DNA from 2 places in the Silvanigrella paludirubra genome. Region 1 is predicted to be linked to the other one. Evidence: riboswitches for the same ligand, from Rfam matches in the RefSeq annotation. Region 1 holds a riboswitch; the other holds the start of a gene.

What was found. Region 1 has a riboswitch for cobalamin ahead of GCL60_RS07505 (acyl-CoA thioesterase). Riboswitches for the same ligand answer to the same signal wherever they lie in the genome.
Region 2: it holds a riboswitch for cobalamin, as region 1 does, so the genes downstream of both, GCL60_RS06545 (TonB-dependent receptor plug domain-containing protein) here and GCL60_RS07505 (acyl-CoA thioesterase) in region 1, are expected to answer to the same signal.

The regions. Positions count from the first base shown of each region.
Region 1 is NZ_WFLM01000002.1:774,310-782,221, reverse strand. It holds gene GCL60_RS07510 (TSCPD domain-containing protein) at 1-1,310, opposite strand, end outside; gene GCL60_RS07505 (acyl-CoA thioesterase) at 1,435-1,830, opposite strand; adenosylcobalamin-variant (AdoCbl-variant) riboswitch at 1,855-1,952, opposite strand; gene GCL60_RS07500 (glycosyltransferase family 9 protein) at 1,986-3,104, opposite strand; gene GCL60_RS07495 (hypothetical protein) at 3,106-3,555, opposite strand; gene GCL60_RS07490 (segregation and condensation protein A) at 3,743-4,528, shown strand; gene GCL60_RS07485 (hypothetical protein) at 4,497-5,555, opposite strand; gene rplM (50S ribosomal protein L13) at 5,868-6,311, shown strand; gene rpsI (30S ribosomal protein S9) at 6,339-6,734, shown strand; gene GCL60_RS07470 (hypothetical protein) at 6,827-7,912, opposite strand, start outside.
Region 2 is NZ_WFLM01000002.1:555,144-563,055, forward strand. It holds gene GCL60_RS06525 (GAF domain-containing sensor histidine kinase) at 1-409, shown strand, start outside; gene GCL60_RS06530 (substrate-binding periplasmic protein) at 406-1,191, opposite strand; gene rlmM (23S rRNA (cytidine(2498)-2'-O)-methyltransferase RlmM) at 1,254-2,342, opposite strand; gene GCL60_RS06540 (hypothetical protein) at 2,361-3,587, opposite strand; gene GCL60_RS06545 (TonB-dependent receptor plug domain-containing protein) at 3,589-5,736, opposite strand; cobalamin riboswitch at 5,790-6,017, opposite strand; gene GCL60_RS06550 (substrate-binding periplasmic protein) at 6,135-6,920, shown strand; gene GCL60_RS06555 (chitinase) at 6,944-7,912, opposite strand, start outside.

The sequences.
Region 1 (7,912 bases):
GGGCTTTGTGTGAACCATTCTTTTTTAAATTCAGTAAAACTTCCTCTTTCTTTTCCTAACTCAATTGATGTTCGATAAGCGGATTCTGAAAAAACACTCATTATTATTTTTATTATTTCGATACTTTTTTCTGATCCATAAATTATTTTATTTTTTATAAACCAATCATATAATCCAGTGAATCCTAAACCTATTCTTGTCATTTCTTTTAATTTTTGTCTTTGAATGGGGTGAGGAGATCTTTTTTCCTCATACTCAGCAAGCATTACATTATCTAAAAAACGAATACCAAATGAAACTCTTTCTACTAACCAATCTTTCCAATTTTCATGATATAGAGGCATATTATAAAAATTTATAGATGCTAATACACAAGTATTAAATGGATCTAACTTTTGTTCTGAACATCCATTTGTTGATACAATATGAAATTTTTTATTAGGATGATAATTGCTATTTGACCAATATTCACTATTATCCCAAAATTCAATTCCAGGTTCCCCAGTTTTCCAAGCCTGATAAGCAATCTTTTGAAATAAATTTTTTGCATTTATTTGTTTCGTTATTTCTATATTTGGGCCTGACGAGTCATTATCAAATAACTTTTCTCCTACAAAAACCTCATTATTTAATCGTTTCCATTTTAATTCAATATTTTTATTTTTTTCTACACAATTCATAAAATGGGAGTCAATTTTTAGGGATATATTTTGAGAAGTTAGTTTAGTAATATCTGATTTACATGAAATAAATTCTTCACTGTCAGGATGATAAATCCATATATCTGGTTTAGTTGCTCCTCGGCGATTTTCTGCACCAATCACTTGCATTGAAGCATCATAATTTATAAGAAAGCTAACAGCACCGGTACTATACTTAGCACAATTATTCGTTTTAGCCCCTCTTGGTCTTAATCCAGAAATATCAATTCCATTCCCTTGTCCATAGGAAGCAATACGGCTCCAATTCATTAATGATTCTCCAAAAATATTTTCGATAGAATCTTTAACAGGGGCCTGTGTAGTGCAATTTACAAAAGATACTTTAGAACTTGGATTTCCTGCGGCTCTCCATATTCCACCTGCTGGGCTAAAATCTTTATTTGAAATAAATTGTATTGATTTTTGTTTCATTTCAGCAAATTTATTTTTATCGTATTTGTTTACTTCATGAGCAACACGATAAATAGCATCTTGAAAATTTTCTTTGTATACTTTATTTTTATTAGGCTCTGTTAATTCTAGACAATATTTACTTTCAAGAATATTTTTATATAATTCAGACATAAATTCATATTTAGTATGACTCATTTTTTGCTTCTTTATTTTTAAGATACAAGAATATAAGTTCAAATTATTATATTAATATTTTTCTTTTGATTCAATCTTTAAAATAAAAAAAGTGGAATAGCTAAAAGTTTGGAAAATAATAAAATTAAATTACTTGGGTTGTTTTGCCATTTTCATTGATAGCTACCATTGAAAACGTACCACTAACAGCTAATTCTCTTTTTTTCGTATACATATGTTCAATAAAAATTTGAACTTGAACTTTTAAACTTTTATTACCAACATGAGTTACAATTCCGTGAATATCGGCAAATGACCCTGCTGGAATTGGTTTTTGAAAATCAGTTTTATCTAAAGAAACCGTAACCATTTTTTTTCGAGAGAATCTTGTTGCTGTAATAAAAGCAACTTCATCCATCCAATTTAATGCGGTTCCTCCAAATAATGTATTGTAATGATTTGTGGTTTCTGGAAAAACACATTTAATCATTCGTGTTTCCGATTGATCAATATTTTCTTGAAAATCTTGAGATCTGTCCATGAGTAACCCCTTGCTCGAGAGTGAATTCTTGTAGGTAATCGGGCTTTCATAAAAAAAAATAATGATTACCGTTGCGGCACAGCGCTGGATTTTCACCAGACTTCCCCTACAAGAATAGGTACAGTATCTATAAAAAAAGCATTATGCAAATTAGACTAATTTTTTGTTTTTAAATTTAAGATATGATTAAATATATTTAAAGTATCAATATCTTGAAGACATTTTAGATTTTTAAATCGGCAAAATCCTTTTCCATGTCTAGAACAAGGGCTGCAAGATAAATTCATATATTCAATAGATATTTTTTCATAAATTGGAACAAAACCAAATAAAGGTGAGGTTGCACCAAATAATACACTTGCAGGAATTTTGAAGACATCGGCCCCATGAGCAGCAAAGGAGTCGTTTGTAACAATATATTTTGAATTGGAAATAATATTCAAAGTTTGATCTAATGTTGTTTTGTTTACTAAATTTATAATTCTAGTTTGTTGAGGATAATCTAAATATTCTCCAAGGTAAATTTCGTTTGTCAATCCACAAATAATAATATGGTAATTTGTTTGATTTACTATTTTTTGAATCAATTCGCGAAACTTTTCTTTAGGCCATGTTTTTATAAACCCACTAGCTCCAGGAAATATGGCTATATAATCGAATTTATTGTTAAAAAAAGAATTATTATTTTGTAAAATAATGTGGTTTTTATTTAATTTTTCATATGAATTTTTATCTTTTAATATAATATTTTTAATAAGTTTTTCTTGGATTTCATGAATTCTATTAAATTTTAATTTATTATCTTTTACTTTCTGTTTAAAAGAAAAATAAGATAAAATCACTAATAAAATACGATATAAAGTCATTTTGGATATAAAATATTTTTTTTCAAATTTAATATTAAGTTCATTTGAAATGAATTTTAAAGCTCTCTTACTTCGGGATGTTTTTTGTAAATCAACATATAAATGTTTTTTTAATGTTTTTAAACTATTTATATTTTCTAAAAAACTTTTTTCATTAACTTCATTACCTTTAAAATAATATAAATTTTTTTTTCCTTTTTGATGACAAATAAAAGCTTGTAGTCCATTTATTCGAAGAGCTATGTCTTTTGTGCTATGTGAAGTTATAAATACGGGAAAGTAACCATTTATTATTAATTTTACAATAGTATGGCTTGAGATTATTACATCTCCAATTGCACTGAGCCTGGTAATAAAAATAATTCTTTCAAATGTATTATCTGTAATATGTTCTTTTATATTATTCATTTTATCCATTTTTTTTCATAGCTGAAAATATAAATAAGGAAGACCATATAGCCATTGTTAAAATATAAAATATTCCTCCAATTGCAGAAATAGCAGATATAAGAGAAATTTTTCCTGTGATATCAGGAAAAAAAGCTTCTAAAATAATTCCAAAACCAAAAATAGGAATAGATACTAAATTTGTTAAAATAATCATTTTTATTTTTTTTTCTGAAATCATATTTTTAATGTGTGGAATTGATAATCCAATTAAAATCGTTGTAATACCCATAGAATTCATATGAGCATGCGCTGAACGTAACAATGTTCTTTGCCAGATCATAAATTCTGAGGGTGTAACCGCTGTTGAGTTTAAGAGTTTTACTTCAGCACCTAAAATACTTCCGAAAATACACCAAGAGAAAATCCAAAAAAAACCAATACCAATTAAAAATAATTTATATTTTTGCAATGAATTCACCTCATTCATGTAACTTGCAATATTATCGTGCAACTAAAACTCTAAATTGCGACAAAAATAATTTACTATGCCTCAAAAGACTTTACACCTTCGTCGACAGAGGTTTAATCCTCAATTACGATCATTTAGTAGCAAAATGATTGCTCGGATGAAATCGTTTTACAACTGGTAGAGATCAATGCACCTTAGATTAGAAAACTTTGATGGTCCTTTGGATCTTCTTCTGCACTTAATTAAAGCGCAGGAGTTGAATATCTTTAATATCCCAATTTTTATTATAACGGAACAATACCTTAGTTTTTTAAGGCAGGTACCTGAACTCGACTTCTTAACTGCTGGTGAATATTTAGCAATGGCAGCCCAGCTGATTGAAATCAAAGCAAATTTATTAGTCCCTGTTTTGCAAAATAACTCTCATTTAGAACCAGAGTCTTTAGATCAGGTTTCTGAAGAAGATCCTCGTAAGGTGTTGATTGAACAATTAATGGAATTTGAAGCCTTAAAAAAGGCTTCTGAAGTTTTACAATCCCTAAATGCAACGGCACAGGATATATTTCCTTCTGGGGAGTATAAAAGAAGGGATGAAGAAATCTCAGCATTTGAGCACCCAATCAAGGGAAATCCTTTTGATTTAATTATTTCTTTGGAACGTGTTTTGTTAAAGTTTTCAAATCAATCCACACCCAAGGTCATTGTTCGTGCTCAAAAAATTACTATTCAACAAAAAATGGAAATGATTAAAAAGAAATTAGAAGAACTTGAAAATGTAACCTTAAAAGTTCTAATTATGGACTGCTTATCTAGATATGAATTGATTGTTGTCATTATGGCTGTTCTAGAGCTTTGTAAAGCGAATCATGTGAATTTGTTTCAAAGTGCCATGTTTTCTGAAGTAGAGTTAACAAAAGGTATAAAATTTTATGAAGACACTTCTACTCTTCAAGATATTGAAGCGCAGATTTAATATATTCTCTATAGGCAACACTTAATGGGTACTCTGTATCATTTAGACGCATTTCTAAACGAGCTCTAGTTATATTATCTTTAGATATTGAATTATTTATGTTGTGTATTTCTTCATCAATTAGTTCATTTAAGCAGATATTATTTTCCATGTGATTATGTAATTTATCTTTTAAATATTTAATATTTTCTATGGATTCATTTTTTCTTGATAATTGATAGGATAATCTTTCAATAAAAAGTAGATTTTCATAATATTTATTTTCAAAATTAATTTCATTTTTGTGATTGACTTGATTTTTTATTATTAAATTAACTAATTTAGATAAAAAAATAGATTTATTATAAATATCATTTATATCATTATCTAAAATAGATTCTTTTATTGAAAGTAAGTTTAGTTTAAAGTTTTCATCTTTAAGATTTAAAAAATAAAAATAAGAATTAGATAGAGCTTCTAGCTTATTCAATAGTGAATAAAAGCCAAATTTAATAGAATCTTCTTGCCAGAAAGTAAGTGGTGCAAATAAATTTTCTTTGTTTAAAGATAAATTAGATAACGCAATTTTTTCTACTTCAGCAAAAACATAGTCTAAATTAATATCAATATTTATATCTTTTTCTATTTGTTCTAATAATATTAAAGCTCGAGAGCATTTAACAGTAGAAGAAGGTATTTGATTTATAGTATTAATCCCTTTTTTAGCATTTAAAATTAAAATAGATTTAATTTCTTTATTTAATTCCATGTAAGTTTCATTAAAATCTTTAAATAATAAATAACTTAAATATTGTCTTGCTAAAGGAACTCCTAAGGAAAAATCGAATTCTTCAATTAATTTTCTAATTAAATTTAAATTGGAATCATCTGGTTTTATGGATTTTGCATGAATGAAATCAATAAATTGGGATTCGCCTCCATCTATAAGATTGTATGACGCTTTTACAATGAAATTCAGGCAAGAAAGGTAAGGCGAGACTTTCACTGAATGATTTATTGAGTTATTTAAATTTTCACTGTTGACCACGACTAAACTTCCCGTTATAAAGCACCAACTGCGGCAAATTTTTGCGCAAGGAGTAATGCTATTGTTAAGTGGCTAATGCTACTGAACTATATTCTACTCTGAATGCTAGGTTGTGTCACTGCTTCTACAGGAACTCCACGCCTTTTGGGATGTGTGGCATAAGTAGTTATGTTTTTGAATAATTTTAGTTACTTGCGTTGTGAAACGCCCCATATAGCTAAAAAAGTTTGAAACAGGGCATACTCGCAGAGAATGAATTATAACTACAAGAATTTATTAATAAATTCTGTCTTTGTTTTGTGGAGATCTAATATGAAAACTTATTCTGCCAAAGCTTCTGAAATTCAGAAGAAATGGTTTATTGTTGATGCTGAAGGTAAAACTCTTGGACGTTTAGCAACTCAAATTGCTTATGTTCTGCGCGGCAAGCACAAGCCAACTTTCACGCCTCATATGGACATGGGTGATAACGTTATTGTTATTAATGCTGAGAAAGTAGTTCTTTCTTCAAATAAAGAGCTTACTAAGCTTTACCACCGTCACACAGGCTTTTTTGGCGGTCTTAAAACCCAAACTGCTGCTGAAATTCGCGCTTCTCAACCAGAGCGTTTATTAGAGCTAGCTGTTAAGGGAATGCTTCCACACAATCGTTTGGGTAATGAGTGCTACCGTCACCTTAAAGTATATGCTGGCGCTGAGCATCCACATACTGCTCAAAATCCGGAAGCATTACCAGAGCGTACACTTAAAAACTAATAAGCGATTTAAATGAGGGAGCCTAAAATGGCAGTTAAATATGTATCTGGCGTAGGTAAACGTAAAACATCTATCGCTCGTGTTTATTTGGTAAGAGATGGCAAAGGTGCTATCACAATCAATCACCGCACTCTTGAAGATTATTTCAAGCGTCCAACTTCACGCATGGTTGTTGAGCAACCTTTAAATCTTACTCAAACTTTAGGTAAGGTTGATATCCGCGTTACTGTTGTTGGTGGTGGTCTTTCTGGTCAAGCGGGAGCAATCCGTCATGGTATTACTCATGCGCTTCTTAACATGAACCCAGAATTCCGTTCTATTCTTAAGGCTTCTAGTCTTATTACTCGTGATGCGCGCATCAAAGAGCGTAAAAAATATGGTTTACGTTCTGCTCGTGCTCGTTTCCAATTCTCCAAGCGTTAAGAATCTCTTTTGCTTCTTTGCTCAAAAAGCGCCCTTGCAAATTTTTTGCAAGGGCGCTTTTTTATAGTACAAGTATCTCATTAAATCTATTTTTATGAATTCATTGTTGATTTAAATTTGTTAATATTTTCAAGAGTTGTTTTTAAATGATGGTTTAAAGTAGTTTTAAATAAACTCTCTATATTAATTAGTTTATGTTTTTTTGAGCTTATTTCTATTTTTTTATAAGCTTGTTGAACAATATTAAACATTTCATTAGGCATTAAGTTTTTATTAGATTCCAGATTATATACCATTTCTTTTATATATTTTATTTTATCCGCCCTTAATTTACTTCCTTCTCCTATTAATTGTTTAAAGTCATTGAAAAATAGAAATCCATGGCTAGTTTTTTTATTTAAATATTTTTTTTCTTTAATGGAAAAATAATTTTTATATAATGAAATTGTATAGTTTAAAAAATTTTGAAAAGAATAATTTTTTTGATTGTTTATATTGTTATGGTAAGTCTGAATATCTTGTTTTCTTTTAGGGATTAATTTTCTTAAATTTTTCTGCAATAAATTATTAAATATTGGATCAAATTTATCAATATAAAAATTTACCATCTCTTTATCGCTTGAATAAAAGAAATGAATATCATTTAATTTTGATTTTTGAGATTTTAATTTGATTTCATAGTAATAATTTTCAGTATTAATACCGCGCGGCAATTTTAAACTTACATCAAAAAAGTCTAATTTTTTAAGCTCATTACAAAGATAAATTTCCATATGGCTTCCTTTATCTATGTTGCCTAAGTCTAGGTTATTCATGTAATTTTGTGCAATAGCTATTTGGGGGCTAAAATAATCACTTGCAGTATTTAATCTTGATGTTAAAGTATCTTGTCTACTTTTTGATATTTTTATAAAAATATGATTAATATCGTTAATTAATTCATTTATGGAAATATTAATTAAATTTTCTGGCATATATTTACATTTTTTCTCTATTTCGTAAAATCCATTATTAAATATTACAGAGAAAAATGGGTTTAAATTTTCTGTTAATTTATCTAAAAAAAATTTGTTTTTTGTTAATTGATTTATATTTGTTTCTTGGTTATTTGCTTTGATTTTATATTTAATTTTTGTTAAAACTATTTTTGAAAGATTTTTTACAGCCTGTTTTTTAGA
Region 2 (7,912 bases), 220 kb from region 1:
ACTCTGTGAAGAAAAAATTAAAAAGAAAGGTATTGAAATAAAATATGATCATTCATATAGAATGAATGATATGTTTATAAATTGCAAACCAACGTTATTTAGCCAAGCTATTTTAAATTTAATCATGAATGCTTATGAATCTTTAGAAAAATCCGATAAAAAAATTATAGAAATTAAAATTAAAAATGAAGCGAAATATGTTAAAATATCTATTCTCGATTCGGGGCCTGGAATTCCAAGTGAAATTCAAGATAAAATCATGGAACCCTTTTTTACTACAAAGGAAGTAGGAGCTAGTTCAGGATTGGGATTAAGTACTTCTAAAGGAATAATTGAAGAACATAACGGTAAGTTTTATTTAGATAAAAACAGTAAAAATACTTGTTTTGTTATTGAATTACCTCATTAATTTTTATTTAAAGTATCTTCAATATTATATTTTTTGAGTATCAAAGAGTACTGACCATTTTTTATTATTTTTGCTAAACCTAAATCAAATAAATCTTTATGTTTTTTATATTTAAAATAAGCTCTATATGGTTTATTATTTAAATAAATAGAGCATTTAATTTTGTCGCTTTTAATTTTAATATCTGGGAACATTTTAATAAATTCTTTAATTTTATAATTTAAAATATAAATATCAGATACAATTGCATTAATTCTCCCCAATAAAAGCTGACTCGTTTGAGTTAAGGGATTATTAATTTCTCGATAACTGCTATTTAATGAAACAGCGTCATTATATTTTTTTCCCAAATATAATTTAGCTCCCTGAAATGCAATAATAGAAGATTTTGATAAATCATCCATATTTTTAATTGAATTATTTTCTTCTAAAGTATTCACACAGTCATGAAATATAATATAATTATTCGAAAACTTATTTTGATCAGCTTTTTTATAGATATTTCTTGATGCTCCATCGATCTGAGGATCTTTATCAAGATCTTCTGCTAATTTAGTAATAGGAACATAAATAAATTTAACAAGATAACCTTGAGTTTTAAACGCTTCACGAATGATTTCTACACTAGCTCCAGAATCGGACTCTGGTATAGCATAAGGAGGCAGGCTGTCACCTTCATAAAGTACAATTTTATTTTCGGCATAAATAGAATTACAGGATAAATTAAGTAACAACATAAAAATAAACTTATATATCTTATTTTTACAATTAAAATAAGTCATTATTTAACCCCTTTGTATGTTACTTTATATTGGAGTCAAATTAATCATAAAATGACAACAAACTATCCTAAAGATAGCCAAACAGTAACTTCATCACGATCATGATATAAATGCTTACATTTTAATTTATAAGAAATTCCTTCTAAATTCAATTCTTGAGAAATGAAATTTAAACATTCTTTCACTTCTAAGTGCTTTTTTTTCATTGGAAGTTTTAAATTAAAAATAAAGTCTTTTGCAAGCTTTCTTACAGCCCATTCTGTGATTAATTCTGCAATGCGCTTTGGTTTTTCAACCATGTCACAGACCATCCAATCAACTGGTTTTTTAGGACGATATTTAAATCCATCTTCTTTTAAATGCTCAACCAATCCTGTTTTCATAATAGCTGAATTCATCTCTCCGTTATCAACAGCAATAACGTAAATGTCTCGTCTAACAAATTGATATGTCCAACCACCCGGTGAAGAACCAAGATCAACTGCGGTCATCCCTTGCTTTAAACGTAATTCACGCTCACTCTCATTAAAAAAAACAAAAAAGGCCTCTTCAAGCTTTAATGTGGAACGACTTGGAGCTTCATTTGGAAATTTTAAACGAGGAATCCCCATAAACCATTGAGAAGCTTTTTTAGGGGCACATAGTGCAATATAACATGACTGACCTGTTAAAAATAAAAGGTGTAATCGCAAAGCACGCTGGTTCTTATCTCCAATTACATATCCATTTTTTCTTAGTTCAGAAAGCATTGGACTCGTAAATTTTTTACAAAAAGTGAGAACTTCTTTATGCTCATCCGTATCAAGAGCTTCTATAAAGAGATCATCTAAATATTTTTTTCCATTTAAAATGGATGAAAAATTTTCTTCAAATGCTTTAAATATAGGAATGGTTCTATTTTTTTCAGGAAGATCTGAATATAATTGAGATGTTAACAAAACTTGTCTTGCAAATAAAAGATCATTTAGCTGTAAATCATTCCATAACGTGACAATTTCTAGTGGATTATGAGCTTGAAAAAGCACATGTGCCGTATTTGTCTTTGCTTTTACAAAACCTTCAATGTTTTTAGCACTTGCGTATTCCATTATTTCAGATGCACAATCGTTTTCAAAACCAGCTCGACAATAGAATAGCAAGGATAAATTCATTTGTTTTTATTCTTTCTGTTAAAAAACAGGGGTTGGAAATTTAATTTCATCAACTCCCTTTATACCAAAATCAACTTCAATGCTATTTTTAGCATTCCTGCTTTGAGATACAGCACCCTTACCTTTTATACAAGTTGAATTCTTAGCATCTATAAGACAACTAAATAAATAGGATTTAGCTGCAAAGTTATAAGTAACAGCCCCCGCTACTGAGTTCACAGGCGTCTGTCTTGTTAAATCATTTACAGTAATACTTTCAGGAGAAGATAAATCAATCCAATAAGAAGAACTAATAACACTATTTTTCCAATCTTGATCATCCATTTTTTTTCGTTCCGTTACAAAAATGGAACTTTTATCTTCAGAAATTCCACCAATTTCATATTGCTGAATTCCATTTTCACCCCTATTTTTTGAAATGATTTCTTTTATTAAAGGACTTCCTTTATCTTTAATTGAAGATACGTCTATTAAAAATAAATTCATTTTAGCAACTTGAGAATTTGGGTATGGATTACAAGAAATAACCAATTTACTATTATCAATCACATTAATTTGTTTTGAAGCATTAAAACAATCAGAAACAACTTCTATTTTTTCTGCTGTTAGCAAGTCATCTGAAAGTTGATAAATAATGGGCTTTATATTTTTATATTTATAATTACCTACAGAAACAAGATAGACTTTTCCATTTGCATATAATAGGGATGTAACATTTGTTTCAGATTTTGATGGATTTTCAATATCTTGATTATCTAAATTTAATATTTGTCTATTTTTTATGATGGTATTTTGTAAGGACATATCTGTTTTTATGATTTCACCTCTATCATATCCAATTCCAACTATATTATTATTTACGGAAATAATATTATGTAAATTCATTGGAAATTCAGTATGCTCAACACCTGAATTATTATATATTGAAGAAATATAAGTAACACGAGTCAGTTTATTACCAGAAAAACGTTCAGCAAAATAAATACCTTGAATTTTATTTAAACTATCATATTTTTGAAAAACAATAGAATCACCGCTAGCAGGTCGCGATAAAATAAGAGTTGTTTTGTTTGTAGAAAAATCAAAACTATATAAATTACTAAATTCTCGCCATTTATTTGTTACTAAATAAGAATTTGAATCTGATATTTTAAATTCAGGATTTTTATTACTTTTTTTTCCACAACCTATAAATAATGTTGTCAATAATAATGGGAAACTAATAATCAATTTTTTTATTTTCATCCTAAAATTCGCCTATTAAAGAAATATAAAATCTACGACCCGGAGGTGGATATCCAATATAACCGTTAGTCTGCATTTGTTGAATAAAACCTGTAGAATTTGATACAGAAGAATATGTTTCATCTAAAATATTATAAATATCAAATGAAATGGTATAATTTTGAGAATTTAATTTATTTGAAAGAGTGTATGAAATACCAGCATTATATAGTGGAGGGACATCCATTTCATTTATATTTGCATAATCCAAATAAAAAGGGCTTTGCCAATTCATATTAAAATAAGCCCCAAATAGAGCTTGATAGCCTATAACATGACCAAGCAAAATGTTTTCAACATTTGTCCCCGTATTGATATAGTGCTTAGCGCTCCTTGGAACAAAGGATTCTTCATTTTCTAAAATCATTTTTGAAATTAAATATTGATAAGAAAAATATACTTTCCAAAAATCAAAAATATAATAGTCGGAATTTAAATAAAATCCATCTCTATAACCATTTTCAATATTTTGATACTGAAATGTATTTGAACTTGTCTGTTGCAAGAAAATTAAATTATTATCATTAGCATGAAAGTAACCAATTTCTCCAAATAAAGTTCGAAAACCTGTTTCAAATTTTTTACTACTCTCAGGTAACAAATTAATATTTGGCAATAATCCTTCAGGTGCACCATAAAACTCATTTAAATAAGGTCTTCTCATACTTAAAGTATAACGCATAAAATGAATTAAAAAATCATATTTATTTTGCAATGAGAAAGTATATCCATATATTGATTTTTCTTGTTCCTGAAATTTATTATTACAGGTATTTGAAGCACCTGGGTAATTACAATCCATATTTGAATTTGCTTGAGAGAATGAAACCCAAGCATTCATATTTGCAGAAAGTGAATATTTATTTGTAACAGCAATGACTATAGATTCAAATAAAGACAATCTAAAATCATTTCTATTTGCATTAACGCTACTCTTATAATCATCACTTAAATTAGATGGAACTAGAGTTTTTGTTTTTTGATTTGCTTGTAATAATTCAATTGAAATACCAGATTGTTCTTGTGCTAAAATAAATGAGGGTAATAAAAACCATGATTTTAGTTGTAAAGTATAATTTTCTGAATGATTTGCTTGAGCTGCAAAACCGCTCTGAATATTTTGTGTATCTGATGTATTATAAAGAATACCTAATTGATTTCCCCATTGTAATCCACTATCACTAAAAAGTTTTTGAGTATTTAATGTTGAAATTAAAATATTCTTTTTAGTTCTTGAAATTGAAAAACTTCCAATTTCTCCAGGATTTCCTTTGTTCTGATTTCCAAAAACTGTGTCAAATTTTATTTTCCCTAAACTTTGATTAAAGGTACTTAGACCAAAACTTGCAGCAAATTTTTTAAAATCATTATTTTGAAGAGATTCAAAGTACCCTTGATTCGGATTTAAAACAGAATTACTGGAATTAAATATAGGGTAATCTTCTTTGCTACTTGTATATTCAGAAGTCATAAATATTTCAAAATTTTTACGAGGTTTTAAGGAATAAACCCCAGATATTTGATTATAATGATATGAGCCAATTTTTTCTGTTACCTTAAATGCATTTACATTGTTTTCTTGATCATAAGTAAAGCAATCAATACGCCTACAACTTTGAATGTCTATATCTCCACTAATTCCCATAGAACTTAGCCAAAATGGAGGAGAATCCGGGTAAACATTTAATAAACCAATATTGGACAATGGCAATAACGAGACATTTTGTTCACTACTTCCTGCACCTGTTAGTGGAATTCCGTTAAAATAATAAGATGGTTCAAAAGCTCTCGCTCCTCTTAAACGAATTCTTAATGCACCGGCCTCACCACCAAAATGCTCCACCTGGGCTGATGTTATTTTATCAGCAAGATCTGAAAAACTTTTTGGAGCAGGAGAACTGCCTGGAGTCATTTTAGAGGAAATGGTTTCTTGATTTATATTTCCTAACGAAGGATCATGAAGGATTTCAACAGATTTATTAAATTTATTTTCTGAGTTTGACTGTTTCTTTATTGTTTCATTTTCTGGAATAACAATAATTGGTATGCTTTTTTGTGCAAATGCATTAACTGAAAATAAAACAAAAGCAAACACAAAAATTGGGCGCATAAATATATTCTTTTTTTACAGGAGATCCCCACGGATCTTTATCTATAAACGTCTACAAAGGACGTATGATGGCAGGTCTTCGGACTTAAAAGCTTTTCTTAAAAATAAGTTTTTCTACTTTCTGCGGCTTCCCAGTTTCCCAGTGCCATAATGCAAATTTCGTTCTTTAACACCGCTGCGGGACAGTTTTAGACTTTCACTAAATTCCCTTTTAATTTGTACAATTTTATTTTGATTTGATTCTTTATAAAATTTACAAAACCATCAACAATAAACATTTGTCATAAGAAAGGAATCATGTCAAATTCTATCAAAAGTATAAAAACAATTTTGACAAGTTAAACATTTTGAAATTAATATATTTATTGATAACCATTTTAAAGATTAAGGCATTAAAAATGTACCTAAAAAAAATTTTATTTATACTTATTTTTTTTAACTTTAAATTAATCGCTTTTGCAAAAAATGAAAGCTTATATATCGTCCGCGGTGATGGAGAATATCCACCCAATGAATTTACAGAAAACTCAAAAGTTATTGGAGTTCATGTAGATTTAATTCAAGCGGTCTTAAAAAAATTAAATTGGACTTATAAATATGAAAGTTATCCTTGGTCAAGAGCCCAACTTATGGCAGAAAAAGGGGATGTTGATGCCATTAGTTATATTGCACCAAATCCAGAACGTAATAAATACTTATGGTTTGAAAATTCTTTATTATCACAAAGTAATTTCTATTTTTGGATTTTAGCAAAAAATAAAGATAAAATATTTTACGATGGTGATATTAATAAATTTGCGCAAAGTATTTCCTCATTAGGATTAATTAAAGGATTTTATTATCAAGATATAATCACAAAAAGCTCATTTAATCTTGAATATAGTAACAATGAAAGTACTACATTACAAAAAATGCTAAAAGAACGCATGCCTGTTTATTTTGGAGAATATTATACATTTGATATTCTTTTGAAAAAAGAAAAAATGAGAAAATATTTTATTCATTTAAAACCAAGTATCTATGTATCAAGAAATTATATCGCTTTTTCTAAAAAACTAAATAAGAGTAAAGAGGAACAGCAATTAGCTCAAAATAGAGCTATTTCATTTAGCAATGAATTAAATAATTTTAAAAAAACCCCAGAATATAATCTAATTTTAAAAAAATATAACGCCGAAGAATAATAATTATTTTACAAATTAAATATTTAATTATTAAAATGCATTAAGTATTCATAATTTTTTTTCTGATTATTATTACTTGAACATGTTGGTAAAACAAAAGATGATGAACAAGGATTATCTCTTTTAACAGACCACATATGAAGCCCGCCTATATTAAATTGATTTGCAAACGTTTTTAATTTATCTGCATCATGAAGAGAAAAATTTTCTGTCGTTACATCATTTAGACCAATCATTGGCGTTATTGCTATCATTTGCCAAATGTCGTAATCTGAATAATTTGAATATTGAATTTTTAGAAATGAAAATAAATTATTCGCTGCTTGTATTGCATAGTCTGCCATATTTTGATTATAAGAATAACCATAATCCATAGCCATAATATTAACTATAAAATGAATTCCCTCTGACTTAGCAGCTTTAATTAACCACTCACCTTCTGCTGTTAAACCTTCAGGCATGGTAGCTAAGGTAAATGTTATTTTTGTTTCTGAATGATTTATCTGAAATTTTTTTATAACTTTTAACATTTTTGCGATTGACTTAAAATCAGATTGAAAGCTGCCCTCAATATCAAAATCCAATCCATTAGGGTGATAAACCAGATATATATTTTCATATATATCTAATAATTCATTAATTTCGCATGTAAAAGCCAAATTTAATCCATTTGCACCACCTAATGAAATAGAATATTTTTTATTATTTTCTGTTAATTTATCTGTAAGAAATTTTCCCCACCCAGAATCTACAGACATGGCTGAAATTCCAGCCCACCCAGCTTTACATTTTCCTTCTATAGATTGGAGGAATGCTAAAACAAATTCATCTGTACTTGTTTCATTTGCTATTGGAACAAGATCTAACGGCCTTCCGTTTGGATAGTTCTGCCAATCATTCCAAATAGCTCCAACTGTAATATCATCATATGGTGTCATTTTTATTTTTGGATTTAATATATTTGCTAAAGCAATACTTTCTAAAAAAATAAA